DNA from 2 places in the Nonomuraea sp. NPDC050202 genome. Region 1 is predicted to be linked to the other one. Evidence: riboswitches for the same ligand, from Rfam matches in the RefSeq annotation. Region 1 holds a riboswitch; the other holds the start of a gene.

Region 1 (14,485 bases):
CGCCAAGCAGCCGGACCTCATCGAGCTGCCGGACCATCCGTTCGGCACGGCACCCGGCAGGGCGGCGGAGGGGACGGCGGGCGCCGACGGCACGGCGGGTGCGAACGGCACCGCCGGGACCAACGGCACCGCCGGGGGGAACGGCATGGCGGATGCGGATGGTACGGCGAGTGCGGACGGTACGGCGAGTGCGGACGGTACGGCCACGCGATCGCGAGCAGAGTAGGAGCGCCCGATGGCGATGACGAAGACGACGAAGCGGGCCCGGCCCGCCAGGCCGGACCCGGCGGGGCAGACCCGCACCCGCGCGTTCCGCGTCGGCTTCCTGGTCGGCGCCGGTTCGGGGCTGACGGTGGCCACGCTGATCGCGGCGCTGGCGTTCGCCGTGACGGACCCGGTCCCCGCCGCCCCGCCCCCCACCGGCGCCGGCCCGAGTCCGGTCGCCTCCGCGCCGGCGGGCGTCCCGGCCGTGCACGTCGCCGCCCGCCACCTCGGTGATCTCAGGGTCAGGGTGGAGGCCCAGGTCAGCACCAGGACCTACGACCCGATCGGGCGCGCGAGCGTGGCCATGTACGCCGACATGGTCGCGATGCCGATGGCCCACCGCACGGGGCCGATCACGATGACCGAGGTGCCGGGGAAGACCGGGTGGTACGCGGCCGAGGTGGCGGTGCCGATGGTCGGCGAGTACGACATCCAGGTGACCGTGCGGCGCCCGATCCCCGGGGAGGCGCACGCCAGGGTGGAGGTGGGTACGGAGCGGGGCTGACCCGCACGCCGCTCCCGGCACGGGCCGTGCCGGGAGCGGCCCCATCCGGTGTCAGAGGAGGCCGGCCTTGGCCGCCGCCAGCAGCGCGCCCGCCCTGTCGGTGGCGTCGAGCTTGGTCAGGATCGGCTTGAGGTTGCGCTTCAGGGTCGACTGGCTGATCGCGAGCTGCCGGGCGATCTCGTCGTTGCGCATGCCCCGCGCGACCAGCCGCAGGATCCTCAGCTCGTGCGCGGTCAGTTCGGGCGCGGCCCCGCCGGGCTCGCGGAAGACCAGGCCGGAGGCGACCCCGTCCATCACGACGTCGCCGGCGCCGATCACCTTGAGCCCGCGTAACAGGCCCCGCGGATCGGCCTCGCCGGAGAAGAGCCCGCTCACCCCCAGCCGCATCACCTCCCGCGCGCCGCCGGGGTCGATGACGCCCACCACCAGCACGATCTTCACCGTCGGCACCGTCTCCCGCAGCCGCCGGACGACCTTGATCAGCATCGGGTGCAGCGAACGCACGTCGAGCAGCGCGATGTCCGGAACGCGCGCCTCCACCGCACGGCGGTACTCGTCGAGCCGGCGCACCACGGTGAGCACGCGCAGATCCGAGGAGATCTCCCGCAGGAGCCCCCCGAACGCCACTGCCTGAAGCAGCGATCCCTCCACCATGACGACGACACGGGTCAGCTCGTCATGCAATGCCCGTTCTCCACTCGTCTGCCCCCAAGACGATGATTCTGTACGGTCTGAAGTCGAGACTGACCCGGGAGAAGCCGTCCGTCAACCCCGCCTGTCACATCCCGATAAAGCCGGACATCTACCCTCATGTGAGATTTCCGGATCAGAAGGAAGACGACGTGGGAGCAGCCGAGCGGCGGCGCTTCGAGGAGCTCTACACGAAGCACTATCAGCAGCCGGACACGCCGTACCTCCACGAGGACAAGGTCAAGACCTTGGACCGGGACAACTGCGGGCGGCAGCGGACCTGTCACATCGGACTCAAGGTCGCCAAGGACTTCACCGGCGCCGCCGAGATTCTCCTGGGCCGCGCCGCCAAGCCCGGCGAGGAGATCAAGTGGGGCGGCCCGTTCGACACCCGCGGCGAGCCCATGCACTGCGTGCCCTACCGCAACAAGCACGTGAACGAGGTGCGCGCGCTGCTGCGCGAGCGCGGGCTGTCCATCGACACGTTCCAGTTCGGCGGGGAGACCAGGAAGTCGGTGCCCGACTCCATGTACGTGACGGGCGGTTACCTGAGCAAGGGCGGCATGGCCAGCCTCTTCGTCGACGACGAGCCGATGGCCGGGAAGAAGCTGGCGATCGCCGCCAGGAAGCTGGGCTGCGCGTGATCGGGCGCACCGGGCCACCTGCCCGTGGCCCCTCCGGCGCCCGGCCTCGGGGCGCCGACGGATAAGATCTACAATGTAAAGGCGGCCGGCTCGTCGAGGAAGACGCGCGCCGTCGGCGCGCAGTCCTCCAGCGACGGGACGGCCAGGGCCGGCGACCGCGTCCGCCTCAATCGCGATGTCCAGCGCTCCCGGCCGCCAGCGCCGCGCCCGTGATCAGCGGCCGGCAGCCGGCGGTGGTCAGGATGAACGGCCGTCCGGCCGGATCGGACAGGCGCACGGCCGTCCGGTCAGGTCGGACAGGCGCACGGCCGTCCTGGCGGCGAGCGGGTCGCCGGCCGGCGGCACGCCGGCCATGTCGTGCGTGCTGAGGTACGCGGTGTGCAGGCCGGCGGACACCTTCCAGGAGGTGCGGTACGCCGGGCGGTTCGCCGCGGAGATGCCGAACACGCGGCTGGTGCGCATCCGGGGGCGGGTCACATCCCCATGGAGAACGACCCGCAGGGGGCGGCCGCGGCGCCGGCCGGGTTCTTCCGTGACCGAGAACAGGTTTTCCGATGCGGTCACATTGGTTTGACCTGTGCGGGGGAGCCGGGTTACGGTCGCGTGCATGGCAGGCCGATGCGGTCACATTGGATTGATGGCGTTGCTGCCGCTCGCCGGGGTACGACGGGTGGTGCCGTTCGCGGTGCTCGCGGCGGGTGCGGCGGTGCTGGGCCCGCTCAGCACCGTCCCGCTCGGCCTGCTGACCTCCGGCGGCGGGCTCGCTCCGCTGGCCGGGTTGCTGGGGGTGCTGCTCGCGCAGGAGCTCTGCACGGCGTTGCGCGAACCGGCCGGAGCCGCGGTGGCCCGCCGCATCGACGGGGTACTGCGGGAGCGCGTCCGAGCCGCGACGGTCGCCATGCCGCTGGAGCGCCTGGAGAGCCCTCAGGTGCAGGCCGACGTGCGGCTGGCGCTCCACGGGCACCGGGGCCGGACGGCGGGGTCGGCGGCGGTGGCCGCGGCGGGCGAGCTGGGCCGGCTGGCCTCGGCGGCGCTGGGCGCGGTCGTCCTGTCGGTGCACGTGTGGTGGCTGGGAGGTGCCGCGCTCGTGCTCGCGCTGGCCCAGAACCGGCGCATCGAGGCCATGCTGGTCGGTCCCGGAGGGGTGGAGTCGCTGGTCGACAGCCCGGATCAGGCGCGGCGCCGGCGGCGGGCCGACTACCTGGCCGGGGTGGCGGGCGGGCCAGGTGGCGCCGCCAAGGAGATCCGCGTCTTCGGGCTGGAGTCGTTCTTCGTCGGACGTTACGTGGCGGCGATGCGCGCCTACCTCGCCCCGCAGGCACGCGGGCGGCGGGCCGTGGTGCGGGGGTACGGATGGGTGCTGGGGACGCAGGCGGTCGCCGCGTGCGGCACGTTCGCCGTGCTGGGCCGGCAGGCCGGGGAGGGGTGGCTGGAGGCGGGGGCGCTGGCGCAGTGCGTGGTGGCCGCCCTGCTGGTCTTCGCGTACGGGGCGGGCGGCCACCAGATGTTCGACATCGCCCACGCCGCCGAGCCGTTCCGCGCCGTCACCCGCCTCCTGGATCCTGTGCCCGCTCCGCCGCCCCCCGAGCGCGGCGGCATCGAGCTCACCGGCGTGACCTTCGCCTACCCCCACGCCGCCGGTCCCGTCCTGGACGGCCTGGACCTGCGGGTGCGGCCGGGGGAGCGGCTGGCGATCGTCGGCCGCAACGGCGCCGGCAAGACCACCCTGGCCAAGCTGCTCACCGGCCTCTACACCCCGCGGCTCGGCACCGCCACCACGGGCCCGGCAGCCGTGGTGTTCCAGGACTTCGTGCGTTACCCGCTCCCGCTGCGCGACAACATCCGCCTCGGGGACCCGGCGTTCGAGGGGACGGACGCCGACGTGCTCGCGGCGCTGGAGGCGGTCGACGCCCTCGATCTGCTGGACGTCCTTCCTGACGGTCTCGGCACGCCGCTGTCGCGCGCCTTCACCGGCGGCCGCGACCTGTCGGGCGGTCAGTGGCAGAAGGTGGCCCTGGCGCGGGCCGTGTACGCCATGAACGCGGGCCGTCACCGCGCCCTGATCGTGGACGAGCCCACCGCCCACCTGGACGCCCGCGCCGAGCGGGAGGTCTTCGAACGGCTCCTGGACGGCACCCGGGGGCGCACCCTGGTGCTCATCTCGCATCGCTTCGCCACGGTCCGGCGGGCCGACCGGATCGTGGTCCTGGAGGGCGGCGCGATCATCGAGCAGGGCAGCCACATCGAGCTGATGAGCGCCGGCGGGCACTACGCGCGCTGGTACCGCCTCCAGGCGGACCTGATCGCCAGGGACGACCGATGACCGGCGCCCCGGAGGGCGCGCGGCGGCCCGCCGATCCGGCCCGGGAGCCCGCAGGAGGGCGCCCCACCACGTGGGGCACCCTGCGTACCTTGCTGCTCCTGGCCTGGCGGACGGACCCGCGGGCCGGGCTCGTCCTGGCCGCGTTCCTCCTGTCGGGCGCGGTCAGCCACGGCCTGGTGGGCGTGTTCCTGCGGGAGCTGACCGACACCGCCACCGTCGGCCGTCCGGTCCAGGCGGCGCTGTGGGCGCTGGCGGCGGGAGGCGCGGTGGCGGCGGGCGTCGCGCTGGGGCGGGCCGAGCTGGCCCTGATGCAGGAGCTGGCCGAGCGGATGGGCGTGGCCGTCCAGGAGGAGATCCTCACGCTCACCTCCGGCGTCCCCACGGTCGAGCACCTGGAGCGCCCGGCCTACCTCGACCGGTTGCAGACCCTGCGCGAGGAGAGCATGCAGCTCTACTTCGCGGTGTGGGCGCTGGCCCTGGTGGTGGAGCACGCGGTGCAGATCGGGCTGGGCGTGGTGCTGATGGCCGCCGTGCATCCGCTGCTGCCGCTCGTGCTCGGGGGCGCCGTCCTGCCGTCGCTGCTCGTACGGGGCCGCGCCGCCCGCCATCTCGACGCCGCCGCCGAACGCACCGCCGAGACCACCCGGCTGGAGCAACAGCTTTCGGAGACGGTCACGGGCGCGGAGCCCGCCAAGGAGGTCCGCCTCAGCGCAGCCGCGTCCGCCCTGGACGGGATGGCCGTCCGGTGCTGGGAGGAGGTGTCGGCCGTCCAGGCGCGGGCCGGGATCCGGGCGGGGCTGCTCACCTTCGCCGGCTCGGCCACGTTCCTGGCCGGGTACGTCGGCGCGCTCGGCCACACCGCCTGGCTGGCGCGGCAGGGGGCGGCCACGGCGGGGGACATCGTGCTGGTGGCCACGGTCGGCGTGCAGTTCGTCACGCAGGCGTCGCGGCTCGCGTTCCACGTCGGCTCGGTCGCGGCGGGCCTGCGCGCCGCCGCCCGCCTGGCCTGGCTCCGCGACTACGCCGGCCTGGCCGGGCCTCGCGGCTGCGCCCGCCCGTCTGTCCCGCACGAGAGCACCAGGCAGCCCCCGCCCGGCCGGAGCGCCGATCACCGATCGCGCCCCCACACCCCGCCGGAGCGGCTCACCGGCGGCATCACCCTGCACCAGGTGTCCTTCACCTACCCCGGCACCAGCCGCCAGGTCCTGCACGATCTCGACCTGCACCTGCCCGCGGGCGCCACGGTCGCCCTGGTCGGATCGCACGGCTCGGGCAAGACCACCCTGGCCAAGCTCCTGTGCGCCCTCTACCGCCCCGACCGGGGCGAGATCCTGGCGGACGGCGTCCCCCTCCACGTCCTGACACCCCGGGCGTGGCGGCAGCGCATCAGCGCCGTCTTCCAGGACCTGGCGCGCTTCGAGCTGACCGCCGCCGAGACGGTCGGCGTGGGCGACCTGCCTCGCCTCGGCGACCGGCGCGCCGTGGCGGCGGCCCTGGCCCGCGCGGGCGCCACCGGCCTGGTCGCGGCCCTCCCAGACGGCCTGTCCACCGAGCTGGGCGACACCTTCGAGCGCGGCCACCGCCTGTCGGGCGGGCAGTGGCAGCAGCTCGCCCTGGCGCGCGCCTCGATGCGCCGCTCCCCGCTCCTCCTCGTCCTGGACGAGCCGACGGCCTCGCTCGACGCGCCGGCGGAGAGCGCCGTCTTCGCCCGCTACGCCGAGGCCGCCCGCCGTCACCCCGGCGCCGTCACCCTCCTGATCACCCACCGCTTCCCCACGGTGCGGACGGCGGACCTGATCGTCGTCCTCGACGCCGGCCGCGTCGTCCAGCAGGGCACCCACGCCGACCTCGTCGCCCGTCCCGGCCCGTACGCCGACCTGTACACCATCCAGCGCGACGCGTTCACCACCTGAGCAGCCGCCCATAGCGGCCACCTGAGCGGCCGCCCAGAGCGGCCATCTGAGCGGGCGTCAGAGCGGCCGTCCGGATGGTCGTCAGGCGGGCGGCTTGTGGCGCTGGTAGTGGCGGGCGACGCGGACCCGGTTCCCGCAGCGCGCGGCCGAGCACCAGCGGCGGCGCGGATGGGCGGGCAGGAACACCATCACGCAGTCGTCCGCCTCGCACTCGCGCACCCTGGTGACGGCCGGATCGGCCAGCAGCTCGGCGGCGGCCTCGGCCAGCCACGCCGCCAGCCGCTCCCCGGCCGAGCCGGCGACCCGGCGGCGGGCCGCGGTGACGGCCTGGCCGTTCCAGGACAGCTCGGTGACGGCGGGCGCGGCGCGCTGGGCGCGGTTGAGCGCCCCGAGATCGGCCGCCAGGGGCTCATCGCCGCGCCGGGCCCGGTCGAGGGCACGGGCGAGGTGCTCGCGGACCCGCCGCACGGCGACCACGTCGGCCTCGGTCAGGACCTCAGGCAGGGGGAGCCGGTCGGCCTGGAGCCGTAGCCAGGCCCGCAGCTCCGCGGGCGTGGTCAGCAGATCACCGCCGGCCGTCCGGGTATTGACCAGGTCCAGAGCCAGCGGCTCCCCGGTCAGCGGGCCGAGCTCACTCATGCATCTAATGGTATATCCGCCTATTGACCCATTAGACGCCCGCCCGCTATACCTAATGCATCAACTGCGCCAGAAGGAATTAGAGATGCTTGCCTCGATCGCCCGCGTCAGCCACCGCCACCTCGACGTCGACGGCGTCCGCGTCTTCTACCGCGAGTCGCACCCCGACCGCGCCGACGCCCCCGTGCTGCTGCTCCTGCACGGTTTCCCGTCCGCCTCGCACCAGTTCCGCCGCCTCATGGACACCCTCGGCGCCCGCTATAGGCTGATCGCCCCGGACTATCCCGGCTTCGGCCACACGCAGGCGCCGCCCGGCTTCACCTACACCTTCGACCGGCTCGCCGACGTCACCGAAGGGTTCGTGCGGCGGCTCGGTCTGACACGCTTCGTGATGTACGTGTTCGACTTCGGCGCGCCGGTCGGCTTCCGCCTGGCCGAGCGGCACCCGGAGTGGATCGCGGGGCTCGTGGTCCAGAACGGCAACGCCTACCGCGAGGGCCTGTCCGACGCGGCCCGCGACTTCGTCGCGCTGCGCCCCGAAACACCGGGCGCCGAGCGGACGATCCGCGACCTGCTCACCCTGGACGGCACCCGCGGTCAGTACGAGACCGGCGTCCCCGACCCCGCCGTGATCGCCCCGGACGGCTGGACGCTCGACCAGCACTTCCTCGACCTGCCGGGGCGCAAGGAGGCCCAGGTGGCGCTGGCCTTCGACTACCACTCCAACGTGGCGCGGTACGAGATCTGGCAGGCGTGGCTGCGCGCCCACACCCCGCCCACGCTCATCACGTGGGGCCGCGACGACCCGTTCTTCCCCGAGCCCGGCGCCCGCGCCTACCTGCGGGATGTGCCCGGCGCCGAGCTCCACCTGTTCCCCACCGGGCACTTCGCGCTGGAGACGCACCTGGCGGAGATCGCGCCGCTCATCGCCGCCTTCCTCGACCGGACGTGGGGCCGGCCGTCCGATTCGCGTGGCTGAACGGCCCGTCAGCCCAGGTCGTCCAGGCTGACCTCCCTGACGGAACCGTCGGGCCGGTAGGTGAACATCCTGGGCTCGCCCATCCGTGCCACGACGGCCTCGAACTCCGCGCGCCGCTCCTCCGGCGTCGGCCCGTCCGGGTCGATGACGGTGAAGCCGAGCAGTTCCACGGCCTCCGCGTCCACGTCGCCGGGCTCGACCGAGCCTTCGACGGTGAAGCCGAGCAGCTCGCGCAGCGCGTCCTCGCCCAGCTCCAGCGGGTGGAACGGCAGCGGGTACGGGCCCTCGTCCGGCCGGCCGGGCGTGGGCGGGACCGGATGTTCGCCGTTCCAGTAGGGCAGCTCGAACGGGTACGGCTCGCCGATGTCCTCGATGACGCCGTTGCCCGGGGAGAGGCTGAGCGAGCGGACGAGGCGGCCGTCCTCCCAGACGGCGAAGGCGACCCAGTCGACGACGCTGTGCATGGCGTGCAGCACGAGCCGGCGGCCCTTGCCCGCCTCGACGAGGTGGGCGGGGAACCGCGACGGATTGTCGATCATGAAGTGCGCGCAGCAGATGAGCTCGGCGCCGGGGAAGCTGGTGGCGTAGGCGATGACGCCGGTCTTGGCTCCCATGCGGGCTCCCGGGGGTGAGGGAAGCGGATGAAGAGGCAAGGTAGCGAGCCGGTCCGACAGAACCCCGGAACGCGACGAGCGCGCGTCCCCTCGGTGGGGACGCGCGCTCGTCGCGTCACATGGAAGGCAAAGAGCGATCTCTCGGCCTGGAACGTTCCGTCAGGAGGCGTACTGCGGGTAGCCGTAGCCGACGACCTGCGACTTCGGACGGATGCGCTCCTCGACCCGGCCGTTGCCGGTGTTGCCCTCGATCGTCGAGATGGTGCCGTTCTGGTTGTCCTTCACGACGAACCCGACGTGCTGGATGTCGCTCAGGCTCTTGCCACCGTCCCACGCGAAGAACACGACGGCGCCGGGCTTGGCGACGGTGCCCCAGCGGTTGTTGGCGGCGAACCACTTGGCGTGGGCGACGGTGTAGGCGTCCCAGCCGACCTGCGGGCGGGCGCCGGTCTGCTCGCCGACCCAGGAGACGAACATCGAGCACCAGGCGGCGTTCAGGTACGCGGCGCGGTTGCCGCCGTCGCGGGCGACGGTCTCGGCGGCGCGCTGGGAGCTGGCGTACCACTGCTGGAACTTGGTGCCGCCGCCGGCGGCGTTCTCCGAGGTGCCGACCTGGGCCTTGGCCATGGCCAGGACCTGGGCGGCAGTGACGTTGATCTTGGTCTCGGCACGGTCGTCCGCCGCGCCGGCCTTGTGGGCGGCGATGGCGGTGTCCGGGTGCCTGGCGGCGGTGGCCGCGGCGACCCCCGTGGCGGTGTCGGCGTTGGCCGTCATGGCGTTGACGCCGAGGGCCGAGGCGATGACGGTGGCGCCGAGGGCGGCGCGGGCGATGTTGCTCTTCGAGACAGCGGTAATACGGTGCTTGGCCATCGAGGGAGGTGCTCCTTGCTTCCATGCCGCTTACCGGGTTAGCTGACGGGCTCGGGCGTGGAAGCTGCCCTACGGCACCGGAGTGCCGATTCGCCCCAAAGACATGGGTCCCCGGTTCCGCCCTGAGGCGGATTCAGCGGTCGCAGGACGATCCTGCGATGTGTCGTGCGATGGTCTGACATAGCCGGACAAACCGGGCGTATGCCTCAAGATGCCCCATAAGGTAATACATGAGGCAAGAGGATTACAAATCCATAAAAGCCCAGCTAGGCAAACTGCCTGCGAGCGTCGGCCAGAAGCCCCAGCATGGCAAGGGATTCGTCAAGAGGCATGATCGAGGATTCGGTCCTGCCTTCGGCCGTGGCGGCGCGGACTTCGCGAAGCTCTCCGGCGTATCCGTTGTCCGCCGGATCGAGCACATGCTCTTCCGGCTCCATGGAGGGCCCGGTGAGAACGATCCGCTGCGGAGCCCAGAACGGCGCCTGGAGGTCCGCCCGCATCCGAGTACCTACAACACAGGCCGTGTTCGGGTAATTCCCGAGCAATGAGGTCGCCACGAGAGCGTGTCTGCCGCCGGGGTAGAGCAATACGCCGGCCGCCTCCGCATCCACCCCGCTCGGGGCCAGGGAGCCCGTGATGCGCAGGTCAGCGGGCATGCCCAGGAGGAGCTGGGCCAGCCCGAACGGGTAGATCCCCAGGTCGAGCAGGGCCCCGCCGCCCAGCTCCGGCGCCCACAGCCGGTGGGCCGGGTCGTAGGGCGCCGCGAAGCCGAACGATGCCTGCACCGAGCGCAGCTCGCCGAAGCGGGGATCGCCCGCGATGCGCTGGACCAGCGGGTTGAACCGCATCCACATGGCTTCCATGAGGAAGACGCCCGCCTCGCGCGCCAGGCGCACCATCTTCTCCGCGTCGTCCACGGTGGCCGCCAGCGGCTTCTCGCAGAGCACGGCTTTACCTGCGGCGATGGCCAGCTCGGCGACCTGCAGGTGCTGCGCGTGCGGGGTCGCCACGTAGATCGCGTCCACCCCCGGGTCGGCGCACAGCTGCTCGTAGGAGCCGTACGCCGACTCGGCCTCCAGCGTGGCGGCCAGGGCCTGCGCCCTGGCCAGGCTCCGCGATCCGACGGCGGCCACCCGCATGCCGGGCTCGGCCGCGATGGCGGCCCCGACCGTACGCGCGATGCCGCCGGTCGCCGCAATTCCCCAAGTGAAATCTCGCACGCGGAGATGTTATAGGGGAGGTAAAGGAAGGGTTATGGGGGGATATGTCATTAATGGCGTGATGCCACAAATGTCACGCCAGTCACTTACGTCATGTTGAACGTGTCGGGGTCCGGCCCGAGCCGCTGCCCCTTGTTCAGGGCGCCGATGGCCGACATGTCCTCGGTGTCGAGGATGAAATCGAACACGCCGATGTTCTCCTTGATCCGCGCGGGCGTGACGGACTTCGGGATCACCACGTTCCCGAGCTGCAGATGCCAGCGCAGCACGATCTGCGCGGGGGTCCTGCCGTACTTCTCCGACAGCACCGCCAGCGCCGGGTCCGACAGCAGCCCCTTGCCCTGCCCCAGCGGGCTCCAGGCCTCGGTCAGGATGCCGTTGGCCTCGTGGAAGGCCCGCATCTGGCGCTGCTGCAGGTACGGGTGGAGCTCGATCTGGTTGATGGAGGGCGTGATGCCGGTCTCGTCCATGAGCCGGGTGAGCGTGTCCACCGTGAAGTTGGAGACCCCGATGGCCCTGACCCGGCCGTCACGGTAGATCTTCTCCATCGCCTTCCACGCCTGCACGTACCTGTCCTGCTGCGGCACCGGCCAGTGGATCAGGAAGAGGTCTATGTGGTCCAGGCCCAGCCTGGCCAGGCTCTCGTCGAAGGCGGCCTCGGCGCGGCCGTGGTCGCCGTTCCACAGCTTCGTGGTCACGAACACCTTCTCGCGCGGCAGCCCGCTCCCGCGCACGGCCCGCCCCACGCCCTCCTCGTTGCCGTAGGCGGCGGCGGTGTCGACGTGCCGGTAGCCGGCCTGGAGTGCGGTGGCGACCGCCTGCTCGGCCTCCTCGGCCGGGACCTGCCAGACGCCGTACCCGAGTTGCGGGATCTGCACGCCGTCGGTGTTGAGCATGAGCGAATTCATACCCTCCATTGTTCACGCCGCGTTTCTGGGGGCTTAAGGCGGTGGGGCTAGCTTGAAGCGGTCGTTAACGCGCCATCACCCCGCTGGGAGGGCAACGAGTGGTCGAACAGGCGTCGGCCTGGGTGGAGTCCCCGCTCCAGATGCTGTGCGCCGTCGAGGCCCACCACGCCGGGCTTCTCGGCCCCGAGACGGCTGTCGTGCCCCGGGCAGGGCTGCGGCCGCTGAAGGCCACGCGCCGCGAGCTGCGCTCCCTGGGGCTGCCCGACGGGCTGGTGCTGGCCGAGCCGCGCGAGCGCATGCCCAGGCGCGTGCAGGCCGTCGGGGACGCCTTCTCCGGCAAGGTGCAGCTGCGCTGGCTCACCTCCATGCCGGGCCGCATCGTCATCGTCGACGACGGGCTGGCCACGCTGCGGCTGCTCGAACTGCTCGCGGCGGGCCCGTACCGGCCGCTGCTGCGCGCCCGCGCCAACCGCACCAGGCTGCGCGCCGCGCTCGGCCTGGCGGCGGCGCTGCGGCTGCGCCTGAGCAAGGTGTCCGTCTTCACCGCCCTGAGCGTGGACGACAAGCTGGAGGCGGCCGTCCGCCGGGCGGGCGTCGACCTCGTCCGCCACGACTTCGCCTGGCTGCGGGCCCAGCCGCCCAGCGCCGAGGGCCCCGCCGAGCGCACGGTCGTGCTCGGCACCTCCCTGGTACGCAACGGCCTCGTGCACCGCGACCACTACCTGCGCTGGCTGACCGACCTGGCCGCGCGCGAGCCGCTGGCCTACTACCCGCACCGCCGCGAGGACCCCGTGGACGTCGCCCTGATCCGGGAGCGCCCCGGCATCACCGTCCACGACGCCGGCGCGCCCGCCGAGCTGACGCTGCGCGGCCTGGACCCGGGCCAGCGCGTGCTCAGCCTTCCCTCGACCGCGATCACCTCGCTGCGGGTGCTGCTGAGCCCGCGCGGCGTCGCCGTCGAGCCCGTGGACGTTCCCGATGACTGGTGGACCAGCAGGGCGGCCCCCGCCCTGCGATCGCATTTGACCGGAGTGTCCAGTTGAAAGTGTTGGCGGTCGCCGACTCCGACTCGTATCTGAAATGGGCGGCCTGCCTGCTCGGTGACCTGCCTGCGGGCTGCGTGACGGAGCTGGTCGTGGTGCGCACGCCGATCGCCCCCTCGCCGGAGCAGATCGCCGCGGCGGTCAACGGCCGGGCGGGCGCCCCGCCGCCCGTGCTGTCCGCGCGGTCCGTGCGGCGGCTGGCCGAGCGGACCCGGCCCGACGCGATCGTCGTGGCCTGCACGGGCCCCGTGGTGGACGTGCTGGTGGCCGAGGTGCTGAACGACCTGCGGCCGCGGCCGGTGTTCGTCAGCGGCCTGCCCGGCATCTCGGTGCCGGCGACGGAGAAGGCATGGTTGTTCCGCAGCGGCTGCGACCTGTTCGTGGTGCACAGCGAGCGGGAGGTGGCCGAGTTCTCCGAGATCGCCTCCAGGCTCGGCGGGGGAGGGGCGGTGGGCCTGGCCCGGCTGCCGTTCCTGCGGCCCGAGCTGACCGCGCGGGGCGGCAACCGGGTGGTGTTCGCCACGCAGGCCAAGGTGCCGCGAGGGCGGGAGGAGCGCGAGCGCATCCTGCTGTCGCTGGCCGAGCTGGCCGCGCGCCGCCCCGACCTCGACGTGGTGGTCAAGCTGCGCGCGCTGGAGGACGAGCGGCAGACCCACAACGAGCGTTTCCACTACCAGCGGCTGTGGCGGGAGCTGGGAGAGCCGGGGCGGCTGGCGTTCGAGGCCGGTTCGATGCAGGATCAGCTCCAGCGGGCGGCCGGGTTCGTGACGGTGAGCTCGACGGCGGCGCTGGAGGCCATCGCGATGGGCGTGCCGTCGCTGGTGCTGCGCGACTTCGGCGTCAGCGCCGAGATGATCAACCTGGTGTTCGAGGGCAGCGACCTGCTGGGCACGCTGGAGGAGCTGGCGGCGGGCGAGTTCCGCGAGGCCTCCGGGGCCTGGTGCGCGGCCAACTACTTCCACCCGGCCGCGCGCAACGACTGGGCGGGGCTGCTGAGCGGGCTGGTCGTCTCCCGGCCGCGCGTGCCCGCCAAGTCGCTGCTCGACGGGCCGGAACACGCGGCGGGACGGCGCCGGGCCCGGCTCCGCGTGGAGGTGCCGCCCAAGATGTTGCGGGTGGGCTACCGGGCCAAGCGCCGCATGCGCCGCTACCTCAGATCGCTGACCTGATCTTCCTGCGGATCCTGGTGAACGCGCTGGGCTTGCCTCCCGAGACGAAGCCCAGCGTCTCCAGGCGCTTGCGCTTGAAGTAGCGCGGGTCGAAGTCGATGCTGTCCGGCCGCAGGCCGGGGTAGGTCTCGGCCTGCATGCAGTACCCGACGGAACGCACGAGCGCCTGCAGGTCCGTGACCGGCGGGCGCTCGACGTGCCCCTCGGGCGACAGCCTGGGGAGCATGGCGTCGACGATGGTGGCCGGGATGCGGTTGCTGTTCTCGTACGGGGCCAGCCGCTCCAGCACCAGGTCCGTGCCGTACGAGGCCACCTGCAGCCCGAAGTAGCGCTGCGCGGTCACCAGCCCCGTGGAGAAGCAGCCCACCACCAGCTCGGGCCGCAGCGCCGCGAAGCACACCTCGGCGGGCACGCTCTCCCCGGCCACCGACAGCCGCACCCCCAAGGGCGCGGCGGCGGCGCGCAGGAGCTGGGCGTGCCGGCGGCCGGCGGCCGGGTGCGGCTTGAACACCACGTCGGTGCAGCCGCGGGCGACCAGGGCCCTGAGCATGGTCTCGTGCAGCCCGGCCTCCTCCTCCGGCGTGAGCAGCTCCAGCGCCGACAGGTACTGGCCGAGGATGATCGCCTGCCCGGCCATCATGTCGGGCGCGGTGGCGGTGACCTCGTGCACGATCGACAGGAACCGCTCGTCGGGCAGGATCTCG
Region 2 (14,485 bases), on a different contig from region 1:
CGGGCCTACCGGCTGCCGTACACCGCGCTGCCGCCGGGCGGGGTGGTGCTGGTGGACGGGGCGCTGCTGCTGGGGCGAGGGCTGGCGTTCGACGTGAGCGTGCACGTGTGGCTCTCGCCCGGCGCGCTGGAGCGGCGGACGCCGGAGGGCGAGCGCTGGACGCTGCCCGCCTACGAGCGGTACGAGCGGGAGGCGCGGCCCCAGGAGGCGGCCGACGTCGTGGTACGCGCCGATCATCCGGACCGGCCGGCGGTGCTGGTCCGGTGAACTGCGGCGGCGCAGACTGAGGCCATGATGCCCAGCGACTGGTACAACATCGTTCCCGATCTGCCCGCCCCGCCGCCTCCGCCGCTGCATCCCGCCACGCGGCGGCCCGTCGGCCCCGACGACCTGGCGCCCCTGTTCCCCATGGAGCTGATCGGGCAGGAGGTCAGCGGCGAGCGGTACGTCCCGATCCCCCAGGAGGTGCTGGACGTCTACCGGCTCTGGCGGCCGACGCCGCTGATCCGGGCGCACCGGCTGGAGCGGGCGCTGGGCACGCCGGCCAGGATCTACTACAAGTACGAGGGCGGCTCCCCCGCCGGGTCGCACAAGCCGAACACGGCGGTGCCGCAGGCGTACTACAACGCGCGCGAGGGCGTCCGGCTGCTCACCACCGAGACCGGCGCGGGTCAGTGGGGGTCGGCGCTGGCGTTCGCCTGCGCCCAGTTCGGCCTGGAGTGCCGGATCTGGATGGTGCGGGCCTCCTACGACCAGAAGCCCTACCGCCGCTCCCTCATGCAGGTGTACGGCGCCACCGTGCACGCCAGCCCCTCCGCCGTGACGGGGGTGGGCAGCAAGATCCTGGCGGACGATCCTGGCTCCCCTGGCAGCCTGGGGATCGCGATCAGCGAGGCGGTCGAGGTGGCGGGCGCGTCACCCGACGCCAGGTACGCCCTCGGCTCCGTGCTCAACCACGTCCTGCTGCACCAGACGGTGATCGGCGAGGAGGCGCTCGCCCAGCTCCCTGAGATGCCGGACCTGGTGATCGGCTGCACCGGCGGCGGCTCGAACTTCGCCGGCCTGGCCTTCCCCTTCCTGCGGGAGAAGCTGGCGGGCCGGATCCGGACGGTGTTCCGGGCCGTGGAGCCGGCGGCCTGCCCGTCGTTCACGCGCGGCGCGTACGCCTACGACTTCGGCGACACGGCCGGCTTCACGCCGCTGCTCAAGATGCACACGCTGGGGCACTCGTTCGTGCCGGACCCGATCCACGCCGGCGGGCTGCGCTATCACGGCATGTCGCCGCTGTTGTCGCACATGTACGAGCTGGGCCTGTTCGAGGCGGTGACCCGCGCCCAGAACGAGTGCTTCGAGGCCGGCGTCCGCTTCGCCAGGACCGAGGGGATCGTGCCCGCGCCCGAGCCCACGCACGCGCTGGCCGAGACGATCGCCGAGGCGCTGCGCTGCAAGGAGAGCGGCGAGGAGAAGGTGATCCTGACGGCGCTGTGCGGTCACGGTCACTTCGATCTGGGGGCCTATGACCGGTACCTGGCGGGCGAGCTGGAGGACTACACGCTGCCGCAGGACCGCATCGACCAGGCGCTGACCGAGCTGCCGTCGTGAGCCGCCCTGGCGGGTGAGCCGCGGGTGGCCGCCGGAAGCGGGCGGCCACCCGCCGGTCATCGCGCCGTGGGGCGCTTGCCGTGGTTCGCCTTCTTCTTCTTGCGTGCCCTGCCCTTGCGTGCTCGCCTGGCCATAAGCTCGCCTCCGATGATCGGTGAGCCCTCACCGTCTCCTGCCGCGCTGACCAGCGCAAGCGTTCCCGCGTTAACTAACATTCCCCAACAATCCCGTGTCATAATTTGGTGGAATCTGTTGGAAGGAGCGGGCGTGCTCGCACAGCAGCGACAGCAGGCGATTCTCGAACGCGTGCGCAGCAACGGCGGCGTCCGGGTGGCCGACCTCGTACGCGAGCTCGGCGTCTCCGACATGACCATCCGCCGCGACCTCGAGGTGCTGGCCGAACGCGGGCTGCTGGAGAAGGTACACGGCGGCGCGACCGCGCTCGGCCCCGGCTCGACCGAGGAGCCCGGCTTCACCGCCAAGTCCGCGCGCCAGCAGCAGGAGAAGGAGGCCATCGCGCGCCACGCCGCCACGCTCGTCCGCCCCGGCACGGCCGTGGCGCTGTCGGCGGGCACCACCACGTGGGCGCTGGCCCGCCACCTGATCGGCGTGCCCGAGCTGACCGTGATCACCAACTCGATCCCGGTCGCCGACGTCTTCCACCGCAACCCGCGCGCCGATCGCACGGTCGTGCTGACCGGAGGCGTACGCACGCCGTCCGACGCCCTGGTGGGCCCCGTGGCCGTGGCCGCGATCCGCCGCCTGCACGTGGACACGCTCTTCCTGGGCGTGCACGGGATGAGCGTGCGTGCCGGGTTCACCACGCCCAACCTGCTGGAGTCCGAGACCGACAGGGAGCTGGTGACGGCCGCGACCCGGCTGGTCGTCCCCGCCGACCACACGAAGTGGAACACCGTCGGCATCAGCACCATCGCCGAGCTGAGCGAGGCCGACGTGGTCATCAGCGACGCGGGGCTGCCGGAGGACGCACGCACCGAGCTGGCCGAACGGGCCGGAGAACTGATCATCGCGGAGGCCTCGTCTTGAAGCGCACCATCACCCATCTGGCCGACGGCCGGGAGCTGATCTACTTCGACCGGCGTGACGACGCCGACAGGAGCGCGATCGACCGCCGGACCCTGGAGCCCCGCCCGGTGGCCTCCGAGCTGCGGTACGACCCGCTGACGGAGGAGTGGATCGCGATCGCCGGGCACCGGCAGACGCGCACGTTCCTGCCGACCGGTGGCACGGCCGAGTGCCCGCTGTGCCCGTCGTCGGACACGCGGTCGTCGGAGATCCCGTCCTACGACTACGACGTGGTCGTGTTCGAGAACCGATTCCCCTCTTTCTCCACAAATATCGGGACTTATGGGGAGCCGGGTGGACTGAGCGAGGTCCGTCCGGCCGTGGGGCGGTGCGAGGTGGTGTGCTTCACCTCCGACCACTCCTCCTCCTTCTCCAGGCTCTCCGACTCCCAGGTGGAGCTGGTCATGGAGGCGTGGGCCGACCGTACGGCCGAGCTGTCCCAGATCGAGGGCGTGGAGCAGGTGTTCTGCTTCGAGAACCGGGGCGAGGAGATCGGCATCACGCTGGCCCACCCGCACGGCCAGATCTACGCCTACCCGTACGTGACGCCCAGGACCAAGCTGCAGCTCGCCACCGCCGGGCGTTACACCAAGGGCAACCTGTTCGCCGACGTGCTGGCCGCCGAGCGGGAGGCGGGGACCCGGGTGGTGGCCGCCAACGAGCTGTGGACGGCCTTCGTGCCGGCCGCCGCGCGCTGGCCGTTCGAGGTGCACCTCTACCCGCACCGGCAGGTGCCCGACCTGGCGGCGCTCACCGAGGAGGAGCGGGCGGCGTTCGCGCCGCTGTACACCTCGGTGCTGCGGGCGTTCGACGGGCTGTTCGACATGACGATGCCGTACATCGCGGCCTGGCACCAGGCGCCGGTGCGGGAGGGCAGGGAGCTGGCGTACCTGCATCTGGAGCTGTTCAGCATCAGGCGGGCACCGAACAAGCTCAAGTTCCTGGCAGGATCGGAGTCCGCGATGGGCGCCTTCGTGAACGACGTGCTGCCGGAAGAGGCGGCACGCATGATTCGATCACAGATAGATCACTAATGGATTTCTAGTTAAGGTCGCATTACTCGTGATCTACCACTAATATCCCCATATGCACCGGCCGTAACGGCCGCAGCATGCCTAATCCCGGGCGCCTCGCCCGGGAGCCGGGGACCCAAACCGCACCTGGGGTGAATCCGCTACGGCGGTAGGGAATCGCACCTCCCATGCCCGAACCCGTCAGCTAACCCGGCCGGCAGAGGGAGAGGAAACATCCACGTGGCGGCTTCGTCCCCCGCGATCCTTGCCATCGGCCTCATCACCGCCACCGCCGTCGCCCTGTCGGCGGCCCCCGCCTCAGCGGCGCCCAAACCGACGGAAGCCGAGCTCCGTACCCAGCTCAAGCAGCTCAACAGCAAGGTCGACAAGCTCATCGAGCAGTACAACCTCAAGCGCGTCGAGCTGGCCAAGGCCCAGGAGGCCGCCAAGACGGCCGCCGCCAAGCTGGCCGCCGCCGAGCAGACGCTGGCCGGCGCCGAGCAGCGGGTCGCCGACATCGCCCGCCTGCGCTACCAGAACGGCGACCCCTCCTCGCTGCCGGGCTTCATGCTCCCGACGGACGCCGACAGCGCCGCCCTGCTCGAACAGCTCACGGCCGAGCAGCAGGCGCTCGTCGCGATCGTGGCCAAGGCCCGCGACGACAAGAAGAAGGCCAGCGAGGAGGCCGCCGCGCTGACGGCCAGGATCAAGTCGGACGCGGCCGAGGTGGACGAGCAGCGCGACGAGGCCGAGGACGTCATCGAGGACATCAAGGACAAGCTCGAAGACCTCATCCCGTACGGCACGGGCCGCAACGCCAACGGCACCTGGGCGCCCGAGCTGCCCACGGGCACCGACAACATCACCTCCCGTACGCGGCTGATGAAGGCCCAGGTGGAGAAGAACTTCTCGCTGCCGTACGCGGTGGGCTGCTTCCGCTCGGGCTCCAGCGGCGAGCACCCGCTCGGCCGGGCCTGCGACTTCATGATGAGCGCGGGCGGCGCGATGCCCACGGCCGTGAACAGCGCGCTCGGCGACCGGATCGCAGCCTGGGCGATCAAGAACCAGGGCAGGCTGGGCATCAAGTACGTGATCTGGAAGCAGCGGATCAACCAGGGGTCCGGCTGGCGCGCCATGTCCGACCGCGGCAGCGTCACCGAGAACCACTTCGACCACGTGCACATCTCGATGAACTAGCGAGCCGAAGGGTCAGGGCCGCTCGGGCGCTCGCGGGACGAGCAGCCCCCGGTTGAACGCCTCGGTGACGGCGGCGGCGCGGTCGCCCACGCCGAGCTTGGCGTAGATGTTCAGCAGGTGGCTCTTGACCGTGGCCTCGGTGATGAACAGCCGGGCGGCCGCCTCACGGTTGGTGTTCCCCGCCGCCACGAGTTCGAGCACCTCCAGCTCACGCTGGCTGAGCAGTTGCGGCGCGGGTGTCCTGACCCGGTTCATCAGCCGTGCCGCCACCGAAGGGGACAGCACGCTGTCGCCCTTGGCGGCGGCCCGCGCGCCTCGCAGCAGGTCCTCCCGGGGAGAGTCCTTGAGCAGGTAGCCGGTGGCGCCCGCCTCGATCGCCGGAAGGACGTGGCTGTCGCTGTCGTAGGTGGTCAGCACCAGCACGCGCGCGGTGACGCCGAGCCTGGTCAGCTCCTTGATCGCGGTGAGCCCGTCCATGCCGGGCATGCGCAGGTCCATCAGGATCACGTCGGGCCCGGCCTCCTGGGCGAGCCGTACGGCCGCGGCGCCGTCCGCGGCCTCGCCCACCACCTCGAACCCGGGCGCGGAGGCGAACATGCTGCTCAGCCCGTCCCTGACAACGGGGTGGTCGTCCGCGATCAGCAGTCGGATCGGGGTCTCGGCCGTGTGGTCGATCATGCGTGGCTCCCGGTCGGCGGAGTGGGGACGCGGGCGGAGATCCCGGTACCCAGGCCCGGCTCGGACTCGATCTGCAAGGTACCGGACAGTCCTTCGACGCGCTGGCGCATGATGGTCAGGCCGAAGCCGCCGCCGGACGGCTGCCGTGACATGGCCGTGCCGGCTTCGAGGCCCGCTGGATCGAAGCCCCTGCCGTCGTCACGTACGTCCAGTGCGACCTCGTGCTCCAGGTAGGACAGGGTCACCCCGACCCTGGTCGCGTGCGCGTGCTTGGCCACGTTGGCCAGTGCCTCCTGTGCCGTGCGCAGCAGCGCGAACTCGGCCTCCGGTGTCATCGGCCGTACCGTGCCGGTCGTCGTGACGTGCGCGGGCAGCCCGTGCAGCTTCGACCACCGGCCGGCGACGTCGGCGAGCGCGTCGCTCAGGCGCGCGGTCCGCAGCGGCTCGGGCCGCAGCGCGTCGACCGAGCGCCGCGCCTCGGCCAGGCTCTCCCTCGCCAGGTTCTTGACGGCGTCGAAGGGCCGGCGCCACGGCGCCGGGACCTCGTGCATCTGCTCGGCCGCCTGGAGCTGCGCGATGATGCCGGTCAGGCCCTGCGCCAGGGTGTCATGGATCTCGCGGGCCATCCGCTGGCGCTCGTCGAGCACGCCCGCCTCCCTGGCCTGGGCGAGCAGCTGGGCGTGCAGGCCGGCGTTCTCGGCGAGCGACGCCTCCAGCAGCCGGTTCGTCCGGCTCAGCTCCTCGAGGGTCTGCTCGCGCCGCTCCTCCTCCCTCTCGGCGACCCGCAGGACCCAGGCGCAGGCGCACATCATGACGATGTTGAAGGCGACGATGGTCACCAGCATCGCCACGCCGAACGCGTCCGTCCTGGGGATGCCGGACGCCTGCGCCGTACCGGCCAGGACCGCTGCGCCGGACACGCCCAGCAGCCGCCACGGCCAGCGCAGGACCGTGAAGGAGTAGATGTAGGCGGCAGGGGTGAAGAGCCCGAAGGCGGGTTGGCGGGCCACGAGGACCGCGGTGAGCACGAGCAGCCCCGCGACGAACATCCCCATGATCCGTGGCCGGCCCCACCAGCCGGGACGCAGGGTGAACATGCCGAGCATCCACGCGGCCGCCAGCCCGCACAGGCCGAGGTCGACGAGCAAGGAGCCGTCCACCCCGTCCGCCATGATCACCAGGATCGCGACGAGGAGCACCAGCAGCGCGTACGGAACCACGTTGACCAGAAGGAACGGCGGCTGTTGCGGAATCTTCCTGCTCACGGCTCCCTCTCCCGGCAGGATTCTATTCCCAGCGGAACCAGCGGATCGCGGCGAACGCGCACACCACCGCGTACGCCGCCAAGGTCTGAGCCCTCGATGCACTCCACGGTCCTGCGTTGCGAACCTCGATCACTGGCGGCATGCGTGCGTCCTTCCGGGCTCGGCCCCCTCGGGGTTGACGCGTTCAGCCCGCTATGACCAAGGCGTGCGCCGGCACCGGCCAGGAGGCGGGACCTGGCCGGCGGACGTTCCCGTGGGATCACCCGCACGCCGAAGGGCAGAACCTCACCTCGGGGTAGCGCGATGACGGCTTGTCCAGGAGCGGCCGCCGCTGCCCCTTCAGGTGCTGGTCGAGGAAGGCCGCCACGTACGTGCGGGTGAGCTCGGCGGAGCGCTGCGCGGGCAGGGCGCCGTAGGCGGGCGTGATGCCGAGGGAGCCCTGCAGCAGCGGGCCGTCGGTGAAGGACTGGTGATCCGCGCCCGTCACCACGATCCAGCGTTTCCACCCGGTCAGCAGCTTCCAGTCACGCTCCCACGAGGGGTCCCGGCCGCCGGGGACGTGCTCCGGCGCGCCCACGAACAGGAACGGCCGGGAGAACCCGCTCTTCGGGATCCGGGCGTACGTGGTGCCGTCCAGGTTGATCCCCGCGCGGATCCGGGGGTCACGCACCATGGCCGCCAGGGCGCTGGCCCCGCCGATCGACTGCCCCGCCATCGCGATCCTGGAGCGGTCGAGCACCGCGGAGCCGTCCCACTTCGACGGGAGCTGGTCGAGCACGAACGAGACGTCCGCCGCCCGGCCCCCCACCACGCCCGTGCCGAAGCCCGTGTCCGCGTCGCTGTCGCACGCCAGGCAGCCCGCGACCGTCCCGTCGGCCAGGGTCGTGGCGTAGCTCTCGTAGGGGTGGTCGATGCCGGCCACCACGTACCCGCGGCTGGCCAGGTCCTCGGCCAGGGACGTGAGCGTGCTGACCGGCTTGGTGAAGCCGGGCGAGAGCACCACCAGCGGCAGCTCCCGCCCGGCGGGCTCGGCACCGGCGACGGCGTTCGTCCGCGTCCTGCTGAGCGTGTCCAACGGGACGGCCGCGCTCCTGACCCCCTTCAGCAGGAGCTGCGACTCCTCGGCCGACATGTACGGCGCCCGCTGCCCGTCCCGCCGCTTCGCCGGGTACCACAGCGTGACCTTCAGCTCCCTGGCGTCGGCGTCCAGGTTCCAGGGGTCGGGCCGGGAGGTGTCCTTCAGGTGCAGCACGGTGGTGCCGACCGGGTGATCGCCCGTGGGCGCGGGCAGGGTGGCGGGGCCGGACGGCGGGGGTGACACGGCGGCTGGTCTGGGCGGGGTGGGCGCGGTGCAGGCGGATGCCGCGAGGACGGCCAGCCCGGCGAGCGCCACCGCTATCGGTCTCATGTTCCCTCACTCGTGCAGCAGGGTCAGGGCGTGGGCCAGGGCGGGGTCGCGCCCCGCCGCCGCGTCACGCGGGGTCGGGGACACGTGGTGGTCGGGCGGCACGCCAATCCGGTCCACCACCTCGCGGTTCGGGCCGAGGTGGTGCTTGGCGGGGAAGCTCAGCACGGTGTTGTTGGCCAGCAGGTACGGCTGCGCGGGCCCGGAGATGACGCCGGCCGTCCTGGTGCCGACCAGGTGGCCGATCCGCAGGTCCTTCACCGCGGAGCTGACGTGCTCGCACGCCGAGGCGCAACTGCGGTCGATCAGCACGGTCAGCGGCAGCCCCAGCAGCTCGACGGTGTCGTCGGTGCGGAAGGCCTCGCACGTGCCGTCCACGGCGCACTGGTACCCGGTGACCTTGCCGTGGACGAACGCGCTCACCAGCCGCACCGCCTCCGCGGGGATGCCGCCGCCGTTGCCGCGCAGGTCCAGCACGACGCCGGTGAGCGTCCTGCCCTCGCGCATCCGGGCGATCGCGTTGAGCGCCCGCTTCGCGGAGTCGGGGGCGAACCCGGACAGCCGTACGTAGGCGGTGTCGTCGTCCAGCAGCTTCGACCGCACCACCTGCAGGGCGGCGAGGTCCCGCTGGTAGAGGCCCGGTTTGAGCGTCACGGTCCACCGGCGGCCGGTGCTCTCCCGCAGCAGCCCGAGCCGGACCGGGCGCGCTTCCGGGTAACGGGGGTAGAGGGCGGCGATCGCGGGCGTGGGCTCGCCGTCGATGAAGGGCGCCGAGCCGTTGATCGACTCGATGACGTCGCCCGGGCGCACCCCTGCGGCCTGCGCCGCGCCGCCCTGCACGGCGGTGACGAACAGCGGCGGGACAGCGGCGCCCGGGTTGACGTCCACCTGGGGGCCGTTGACGTTCGCCTCGAGGCCCAGGCCGTAGCCGTCGCCGTCGTAGTAGTCGGGGTGCCGCCTCGCGCCGTGCGCCCAGCGGGCGTGGTTGTCGCCGAGACTGGCCACGACGGCTTCGAGGGTGACGACCGCCAGCCTGTCGCGCAGGTCGGGGACCTGGTCGGCGATCTTCCTGTAGACGGCCTCGAAGGCGGCCCAGTCGGCCTTCCTGTCGCCGGTCAGCGCCGGCATGGTGGCCTCGGGCACGTCGCGGCCGTTGCGGTTGAGCTCCTGGGTCAGGGCGGCGAATCCCGAGGTGAGCAGCGTGCGGGCGTCGAGCGTGGCGCCGCTGTAGTAGTGGGTGAGCAGGCAGAGGTAGGCCTGCTCGATGACGTCGATCGTGGTGGCCGTCTCCGCCCCGGGAGCCCCCTGGGGGCTCGCGCAGACCGTGCCGGCGGCGGTGCTCGCCTGGGGGCGTGGCGGCGACGGGGCCGTGCAGGCCGCCGCCAGGAGGAGGGCGAGCCCGGCTGTCACCGTCCTGATGACGGTCATGACAGGCGCCTCCTGATCCACCAGAAGGACGACCAGGTGAGGCCGAGGGTGAGCAGGGCGTAGATGCCGGTCTCGATCCACTGCAGCGGCCAGAAGCGTTCGAGGGGCTGGTAGGTCGCCTGCTGGCGGTAGCCGAGCCCGTTGATCTCGACCATGCACGCGTTGCCGCCCTGCGGTCCGGCTCCCGACAGCGCGCAGGGCCCCGACGTGGTCGAGACCGGGACGACGCCCATCTCACCGCTGGCGGCGATCTTGCGCCCTGACGGGTCGACGAGATCGCTGGACAGGACCCAGGAGCCCGTACGCCCGGGGATCGCCGCTGTGAGGTTCACCGAGAAGACGCCCTCGCGGCTGATGCCCAGCCCGTCGATGTTCTCCCTGCCGAGCTCGAAGGTGGCCGTGACCGGCGGGATCAGATGGGGCCTGGCCAGGAGGGGCATGGTGATCTGGACGGCGGCGAAGACGACCAGGGTCAGGGCCATCGCGGGCAGGGTGCGGCGCACCAGCATGCCCACGGTCACGCCGAGGGCGAAGGCGAAGGCCGCGTACCCGAGGGGGGCGATCCCGCGCGCGCTGAACACCAGGGGGTCCATGAGCGCGAACCCCTCGGGGGCGGACTGGTCCAGCGGCCCTGCCCACCAGGTCACCGCCAGGCCGCTGACGCCGGCGGCGGCCGTGGCGACCAGGCCGGTGAACCCGAGCTTGATCATCAGCCATCGGGTCCTGGTGATGCTCTGGTTCCACACCAGCAGGTGCGTGCCCGCCTCCAGCTCGCGGGTGATCAGCGGCGCTCCCCAGAAGAGCCCGACCAGGGCGGGCAGGATCAGCACGACGAGGGTGCTCGCCAGGAACGGCATCTCGTAGTCGTCGAAGAACCGGTCGTAGAAGTTCTCGCAGTCGTCACCCGGTGTGCAGGAGGCGAGCCCGGCGGTGTAGTCGGCGGCCAGCCCCGAGCCGGTCACGAGCAGGACGGCGGCGAGCAGCACGAGCAGGACGGCCGTCATCGTGGCCGCGCCGCGGAACTGCCGCCAGGTCAGCCAGATCATCGCAGGGCCTCCAGGTCGGCGGCGGTGGAGTGGTCCATGTAGGCCAGGACGAGGTCCTCCATGCCGAGCCGGCTGACCGTCCAGGCCGGGTCGGCGACCGGGGCGTCGCCGTGCACGACGAAGGTGCTCTGCCGGTCGGTGTGCCGGGCGGAGACGACGTGCCCGCCGGCGGGCGGGTTGCCGTCGGCGCGGCGCGGGCCGGTGAGCCGGTGGTGGGCGGCCAGCAGGTCCTCGGCCCTCCCGGCGACCCGGACGCGCGAGTCGACGAGCACGATCAGGTAGTCGCAGGTGCGTTCCAGGTCGGAGACCAGGTGGGAGGAGAGCACCACGCTGAACCGGTGCTCGGCGGTGGCCTCCATCAGGCCCTGCAGGAAGTCGCGGCGGGCCAGCGGGTCGAGCGAGGCGACCGGCTCGTCCAGGATCAGCAGGTCCGGCCGCTTGGCCAGGCCGAGGGTGAGGGCGAGCTGGGCGCGCTGGCCGCCGGACAGCTTGCCCGCGCGGTGCGCGGGGTCGAGGCCGAGCCGCGCTATCCGCTCCCGCGCCAGCGCGGCGTCCCAGCCGGGGTTGAGCCTGGCGCCCAGCCGCAGGTGCTCGGCCACGGTCAGGGCGGCGTAGACGGGGGTGTCCTGGGCCACGAAGCCGACCCTGGCCAGTTGCGCGGGACCGGCGGCGGGGCGGCCGCCCAGCACGCCGATGCCGCCCGCGGTGGGCTCCAGAACGCCGGTGGCCAGCTTCAGCAGCGTGGTCTTGCCGGCGCCGTTGGGGCCCACCAGGCCGACGACGTGGCCCTGGGGGATGTCGATGGTGCAGTCGCGCAGCGCCCAGCGCCTGCCGTACCTCTTGCCCAGCCCCTGCGCCTCTAAGACAGAAGTCACGCCATGTCCTCCTGAGCAGCGTTTATCGCTTTATCTAGTGTCCTAGTACTTTAGGAAGGCGGATGTATGGGGCCGGTAAAGAGGCACGTGCGAGGCCGCTAGAACGGCAGCGGCGGGGCGGACGGCGCCTGCGGCAGGGCGGGCAGCCAGGAGCGGGCGGGCAGCAGCGACTCGCACGCCCGCAACGCCGCCCCGTACGTGCCGGACAGGACGTCCACACGCTCGCCCTTGATCTCGAGGTTGATCAGCCCTTCGGGCGAGAACGTGACCTCGGGGAAGCCGGGCAGTCCGTGCGAGCGCATGCAGGCCGTGAACGCCCTGCCGTCCTCGGTGGGCGCCGCCTCGGTGGGCGCCGCCTCGGTGGGCGCCGCCTCGGCGGCGGGGAGCCCGCTCAGCCCGGCGACGAGAACGACTCCCGCCAGGACCATCTTTCTGATCATCATGCCTCCGTTCGTCTCGGGTGACCCCAGGTAAGCCGGGCGGCGGTTACAGGGCGGTGACGCCGATGGTTACCCCGCTGTAACCCCCGTTGCGGGCATCCTGGGGATCATGAGGGTGTTGGTGGTCGAGGACCACGAGGAGCTGGCCCTGACGGTCGCCGCGGGGCTGCGCCGCGAGGGCATGGCCGTGGACGTGGTGCTCGACGGGCCGGACGCGCTCGAACGCGCCGGCGTCCACCACTACGACGTGGTCGTCCTCGACCGGGACCTGCCGGGCCTGCACGGTGACGAGGTGTGCCGGTCGCTGGCCGCCTCGGGGAACCCGGCGCGGATGCTGATGCTGACCGCCGCGGGGTCGATCGACGACAGGGTGAGCGGGCTCGGCATCGGCGCCGACGACTACCTGCCCAAGCCGTTCGCCTTCGCCGAGCTGGTCGCGCGGATCCGGGCGCTGGCCAGGCGGTCGCAGCAGGCCCTGCCCGCCGTGCTCGTCCACGGTGACCTGCGGCTGGACCCGGCCACCCGGATCGCCACCCGCGACGGGCGCCGGCTGCCGCTGAGCCCCAAGGAGTTCGCCGTCCTGGAGCTGCTGCTGGCCGCCCAGGGCGCGGTGGTCTCCGCCGAGCAGCTGCTGGAGCGCGGCTGGGACGAGTTCGCCGACCCGTTCACGCACACCGTGAAGGTGACGATCAGCCGCTTACGCCGCAAGCTCGGCGACCCGCCGCTGATCGAGACGGTCCCGCAGGCCGGATACCGGATATGAGGCGGACCGTACGCCTGCGCCTGACCGCGCTCTACGGCGGCCTGTTCCTGATGGCCGGAGTGGTGCTGGTCGCGCTCATCTACCTCCTGGTCAGGTACTCCCCCTTCCCCGCGCCACCGGCCGCCCCCGCGCCGTTCGGCGGGCTCGCCGTGCCCGTCCCCGCACCGCGCGCGGCCCAGGCCGACACCTTGAGCAGGCTGCTGGTCAACTCCCTGATCGCGCTGGCCGTCATGGCGTGCGCGGCGATGGTGCTGGGCTGGTTCATGGCCGGGCGCGTGCTGCGGCCGCTGGGTGAGATGACGGCGACCGTACGGCGCATCACCGCCGACCGGCTGGACCGGCGGCTGGCCGCGTCGGGGCCCGACGACGAGCTGAAGGGGCTGGCGGACACGTTCGACGAACTGCTGGACCGGCTGGAGGCGGCCTTCACCGCGCAGCGGCGGTTCGTCGCCAACGCCTCGCACGAGATGCGTACACCCCTGACGCTGCAGCGCGCCATGGCCGAGGTCGCGCTCGCCGATCCGGAGGCCGACGCGGCGGCGCTGCGCGGCGTGCTGGAGCGCGTCGTGGCCGCCGGCAAGCACCAGGAGCGCCTCATCGAGGCCCTGCTCGTGCTGGCCCGCAGCCAGCAGGGCCTGGCCCGGCGCGAACCCCTCGACCTGGCCGTGATCGCCGGGCAGGCCCTCGACGAGCATCCGGGGATCAGCCTCGGATCCGACCTCGGCCCGGCGCCCGCGTCCGGCGACCCCGCCCTGATCGAGCGCCTGGTCACGAACCTGCTGGACAACGCCGTGCGCTACAACGTGCCCGGCGGCCGGGTCGAGGTGGCGACGGCCACGCGCGCCGGCCGTTCCGTTCTCAGGATCGCCAACAGCGGCCCGGTGATCCCGCCCGACCAGGTGCACCTGCTCCTGCAGCCGTTCCAGCGCCTGGACAGCGGCAAGCGGGCGAGCGGCGACGGGCTGGGGCTCGGCCTGTCGATCGTGGCCGCCATCGTCGAGGCCCACCACGGCACGATGGACGCCCGGCCCCTCCCGGGCGGCGGGCTCGACGTCACCGTCACCCTGGAGCAGGGGTGAGGCGCCTGTCGCAGGAGCACGGCGCCCGCGCGGGCGCGGGCGCGGTGCTCAGTTCGTGAGCGTGAGCGGGTTGACGAGGTCGGCGTAGACGAGCAGGCCCGCCATGATCATCATCACGATCGCGATCGCGTACGTCAGCGGCAGCACCTTGGCGATGTCCACGTACTTCGGCTCCGGCCGCCGCATCACCCTGGCGTAGGCCCGCTTGACGCCCTCCCACAGGCCGCCGGCGATGTGCCCGCCGTCGAGCGGCAGCAGCGGGATGAGGTTGAACATGCCGATCGCCAGGTTGAAGCCGGCCAGCAGGTTCACGAAGATGGCGATCTTCTTCTCGGTGGACAGGTCGGAGGCCAGGATCTCGCCGCCCATGCGGCCCGCGCCGACCACGCCGACCGGGCCCTCGGGATCGCGCTCCTCGCCCGAGAAGGCGGCGTGCCAGACGCCGACCATCTTCTCCGGCAGGTTGAGCAGCGAGCTCGCCACCCTGCCCGTCAGCTCGCCCATGTAGCCGATGACCTGGCCGATGCTCTGCTGCTGCATGACCTCGGTGGGCAGCACGCCGAGGAAGCCGACGTTCTTGTCGATCTTCTCGGGGTTCTCGAGGTTGG

The links. A riboswitch is a leader RNA that binds a small molecule or an ion and turns the genes downstream of it on or off. The one in region 1 is predicted to bind cyclic di-AMP.
Region 2: another riboswitch for cyclic di-AMP. It lies ahead of AB0I79_RS26260 (hypothetical protein); the one in region 1 lies ahead of AB0I79_RS04205 (CHAP domain-containing protein).

What each region holds. Positions count from the first base shown of each region.
Region 1 is NZ_JBFALF010000001.1:855,434-869,918, forward strand. Features, by position in the region: gene AB0I79_RS04155 (hypothetical protein) at 1-226, shown strand, start outside; gene AB0I79_RS04160 (hypothetical protein) at 236-769, shown strand; gene AB0I79_RS04165 (response regulator transcription factor) at 821-1,453, opposite strand; gene AB0I79_RS04170 (hypothetical protein) at 1,612-2,103, shown strand; gene AB0I79_RS04175 (hypothetical protein) at 2,341-2,565, opposite strand; gene AB0I79_RS04180 (ABC transporter ATP-binding protein) at 2,741-4,426, shown strand; gene AB0I79_RS04185 (ABC transporter ATP-binding protein) at 4,423-6,339, shown strand; gene AB0I79_RS04190 (CGNR zinc finger domain-containing protein) at 6,421-6,978, opposite strand; gene AB0I79_RS04195 (alpha/beta hydrolase) at 7,064-7,957, shown strand; gene AB0I79_RS04200 (hypothetical protein) at 7,966-8,571, opposite strand; gene AB0I79_RS04205 (CHAP domain-containing protein) at 8,731-9,441, opposite strand; cyclic di-AMP (ydaO/yuaA leader) riboswitch at 9,454-9,590, opposite strand; gene AB0I79_RS04210 (Gfo/Idh/MocA family oxidoreductase) at 9,708-10,661, opposite strand; gene AB0I79_RS04215 (aldo/keto reductase) at 10,748-11,569, opposite strand; gene AB0I79_RS04220 (hypothetical protein) at 11,668-12,612, shown strand; gene AB0I79_RS04225 (DUF6716 putative glycosyltransferase) at 12,615-13,781, shown strand; gene AB0I79_RS04230 (polysialyltransferase family glycosyltransferase) at 13,765-14,485, opposite strand, start outside.
Region 2 is NZ_JBFALF010000010.1:17,185-31,669, forward strand. Features, by position in the region: gene AB0I79_RS26240 (uridine kinase) at 1-267, shown strand, start outside; partial or broken gene AB0I79_RS26245 (TrpB-like pyridoxal phosphate-dependent enzyme) at 286-1,602, shown strand; gene AB0I79_RS26250 (DeoR/GlpR family DNA-binding transcription regulator) at 1,870-2,649, shown strand; gene galT (galactose-1-phosphate uridylyltransferase) at 2,646-3,722, shown strand; cyclic di-AMP (ydaO/yuaA leader) riboswitch at 3,791-3,935, shown strand; gene AB0I79_RS26260 (hypothetical protein) at 3,942-4,898, shown strand; gene AB0I79_RS26265 (response regulator transcription factor) at 4,911-5,576, opposite strand; gene AB0I79_RS26270 (sensor histidine kinase) at 5,573-6,841, opposite strand; gene AB0I79_RS26275 (alpha/beta hydrolase) at 7,101-8,249, opposite strand; gene AB0I79_RS26280 (S41 family peptidase) at 8,256-9,674, opposite strand; gene AB0I79_RS26285 (ABC transporter permease) at 9,671-10,720, opposite strand; gene AB0I79_RS26290 (ABC transporter ATP-binding protein) at 10,717-11,595, opposite strand; gene AB0I79_RS26295 (hypothetical protein) at 11,694-12,038, opposite strand; gene AB0I79_RS26300 (response regulator transcription factor) at 12,145-12,798, shown strand; gene AB0I79_RS26305 (ATP-binding protein) at 12,795-13,877, shown strand; gene AB0I79_RS26310 (site-2 protease family protein) at 13,926-14,485, opposite strand, start outside.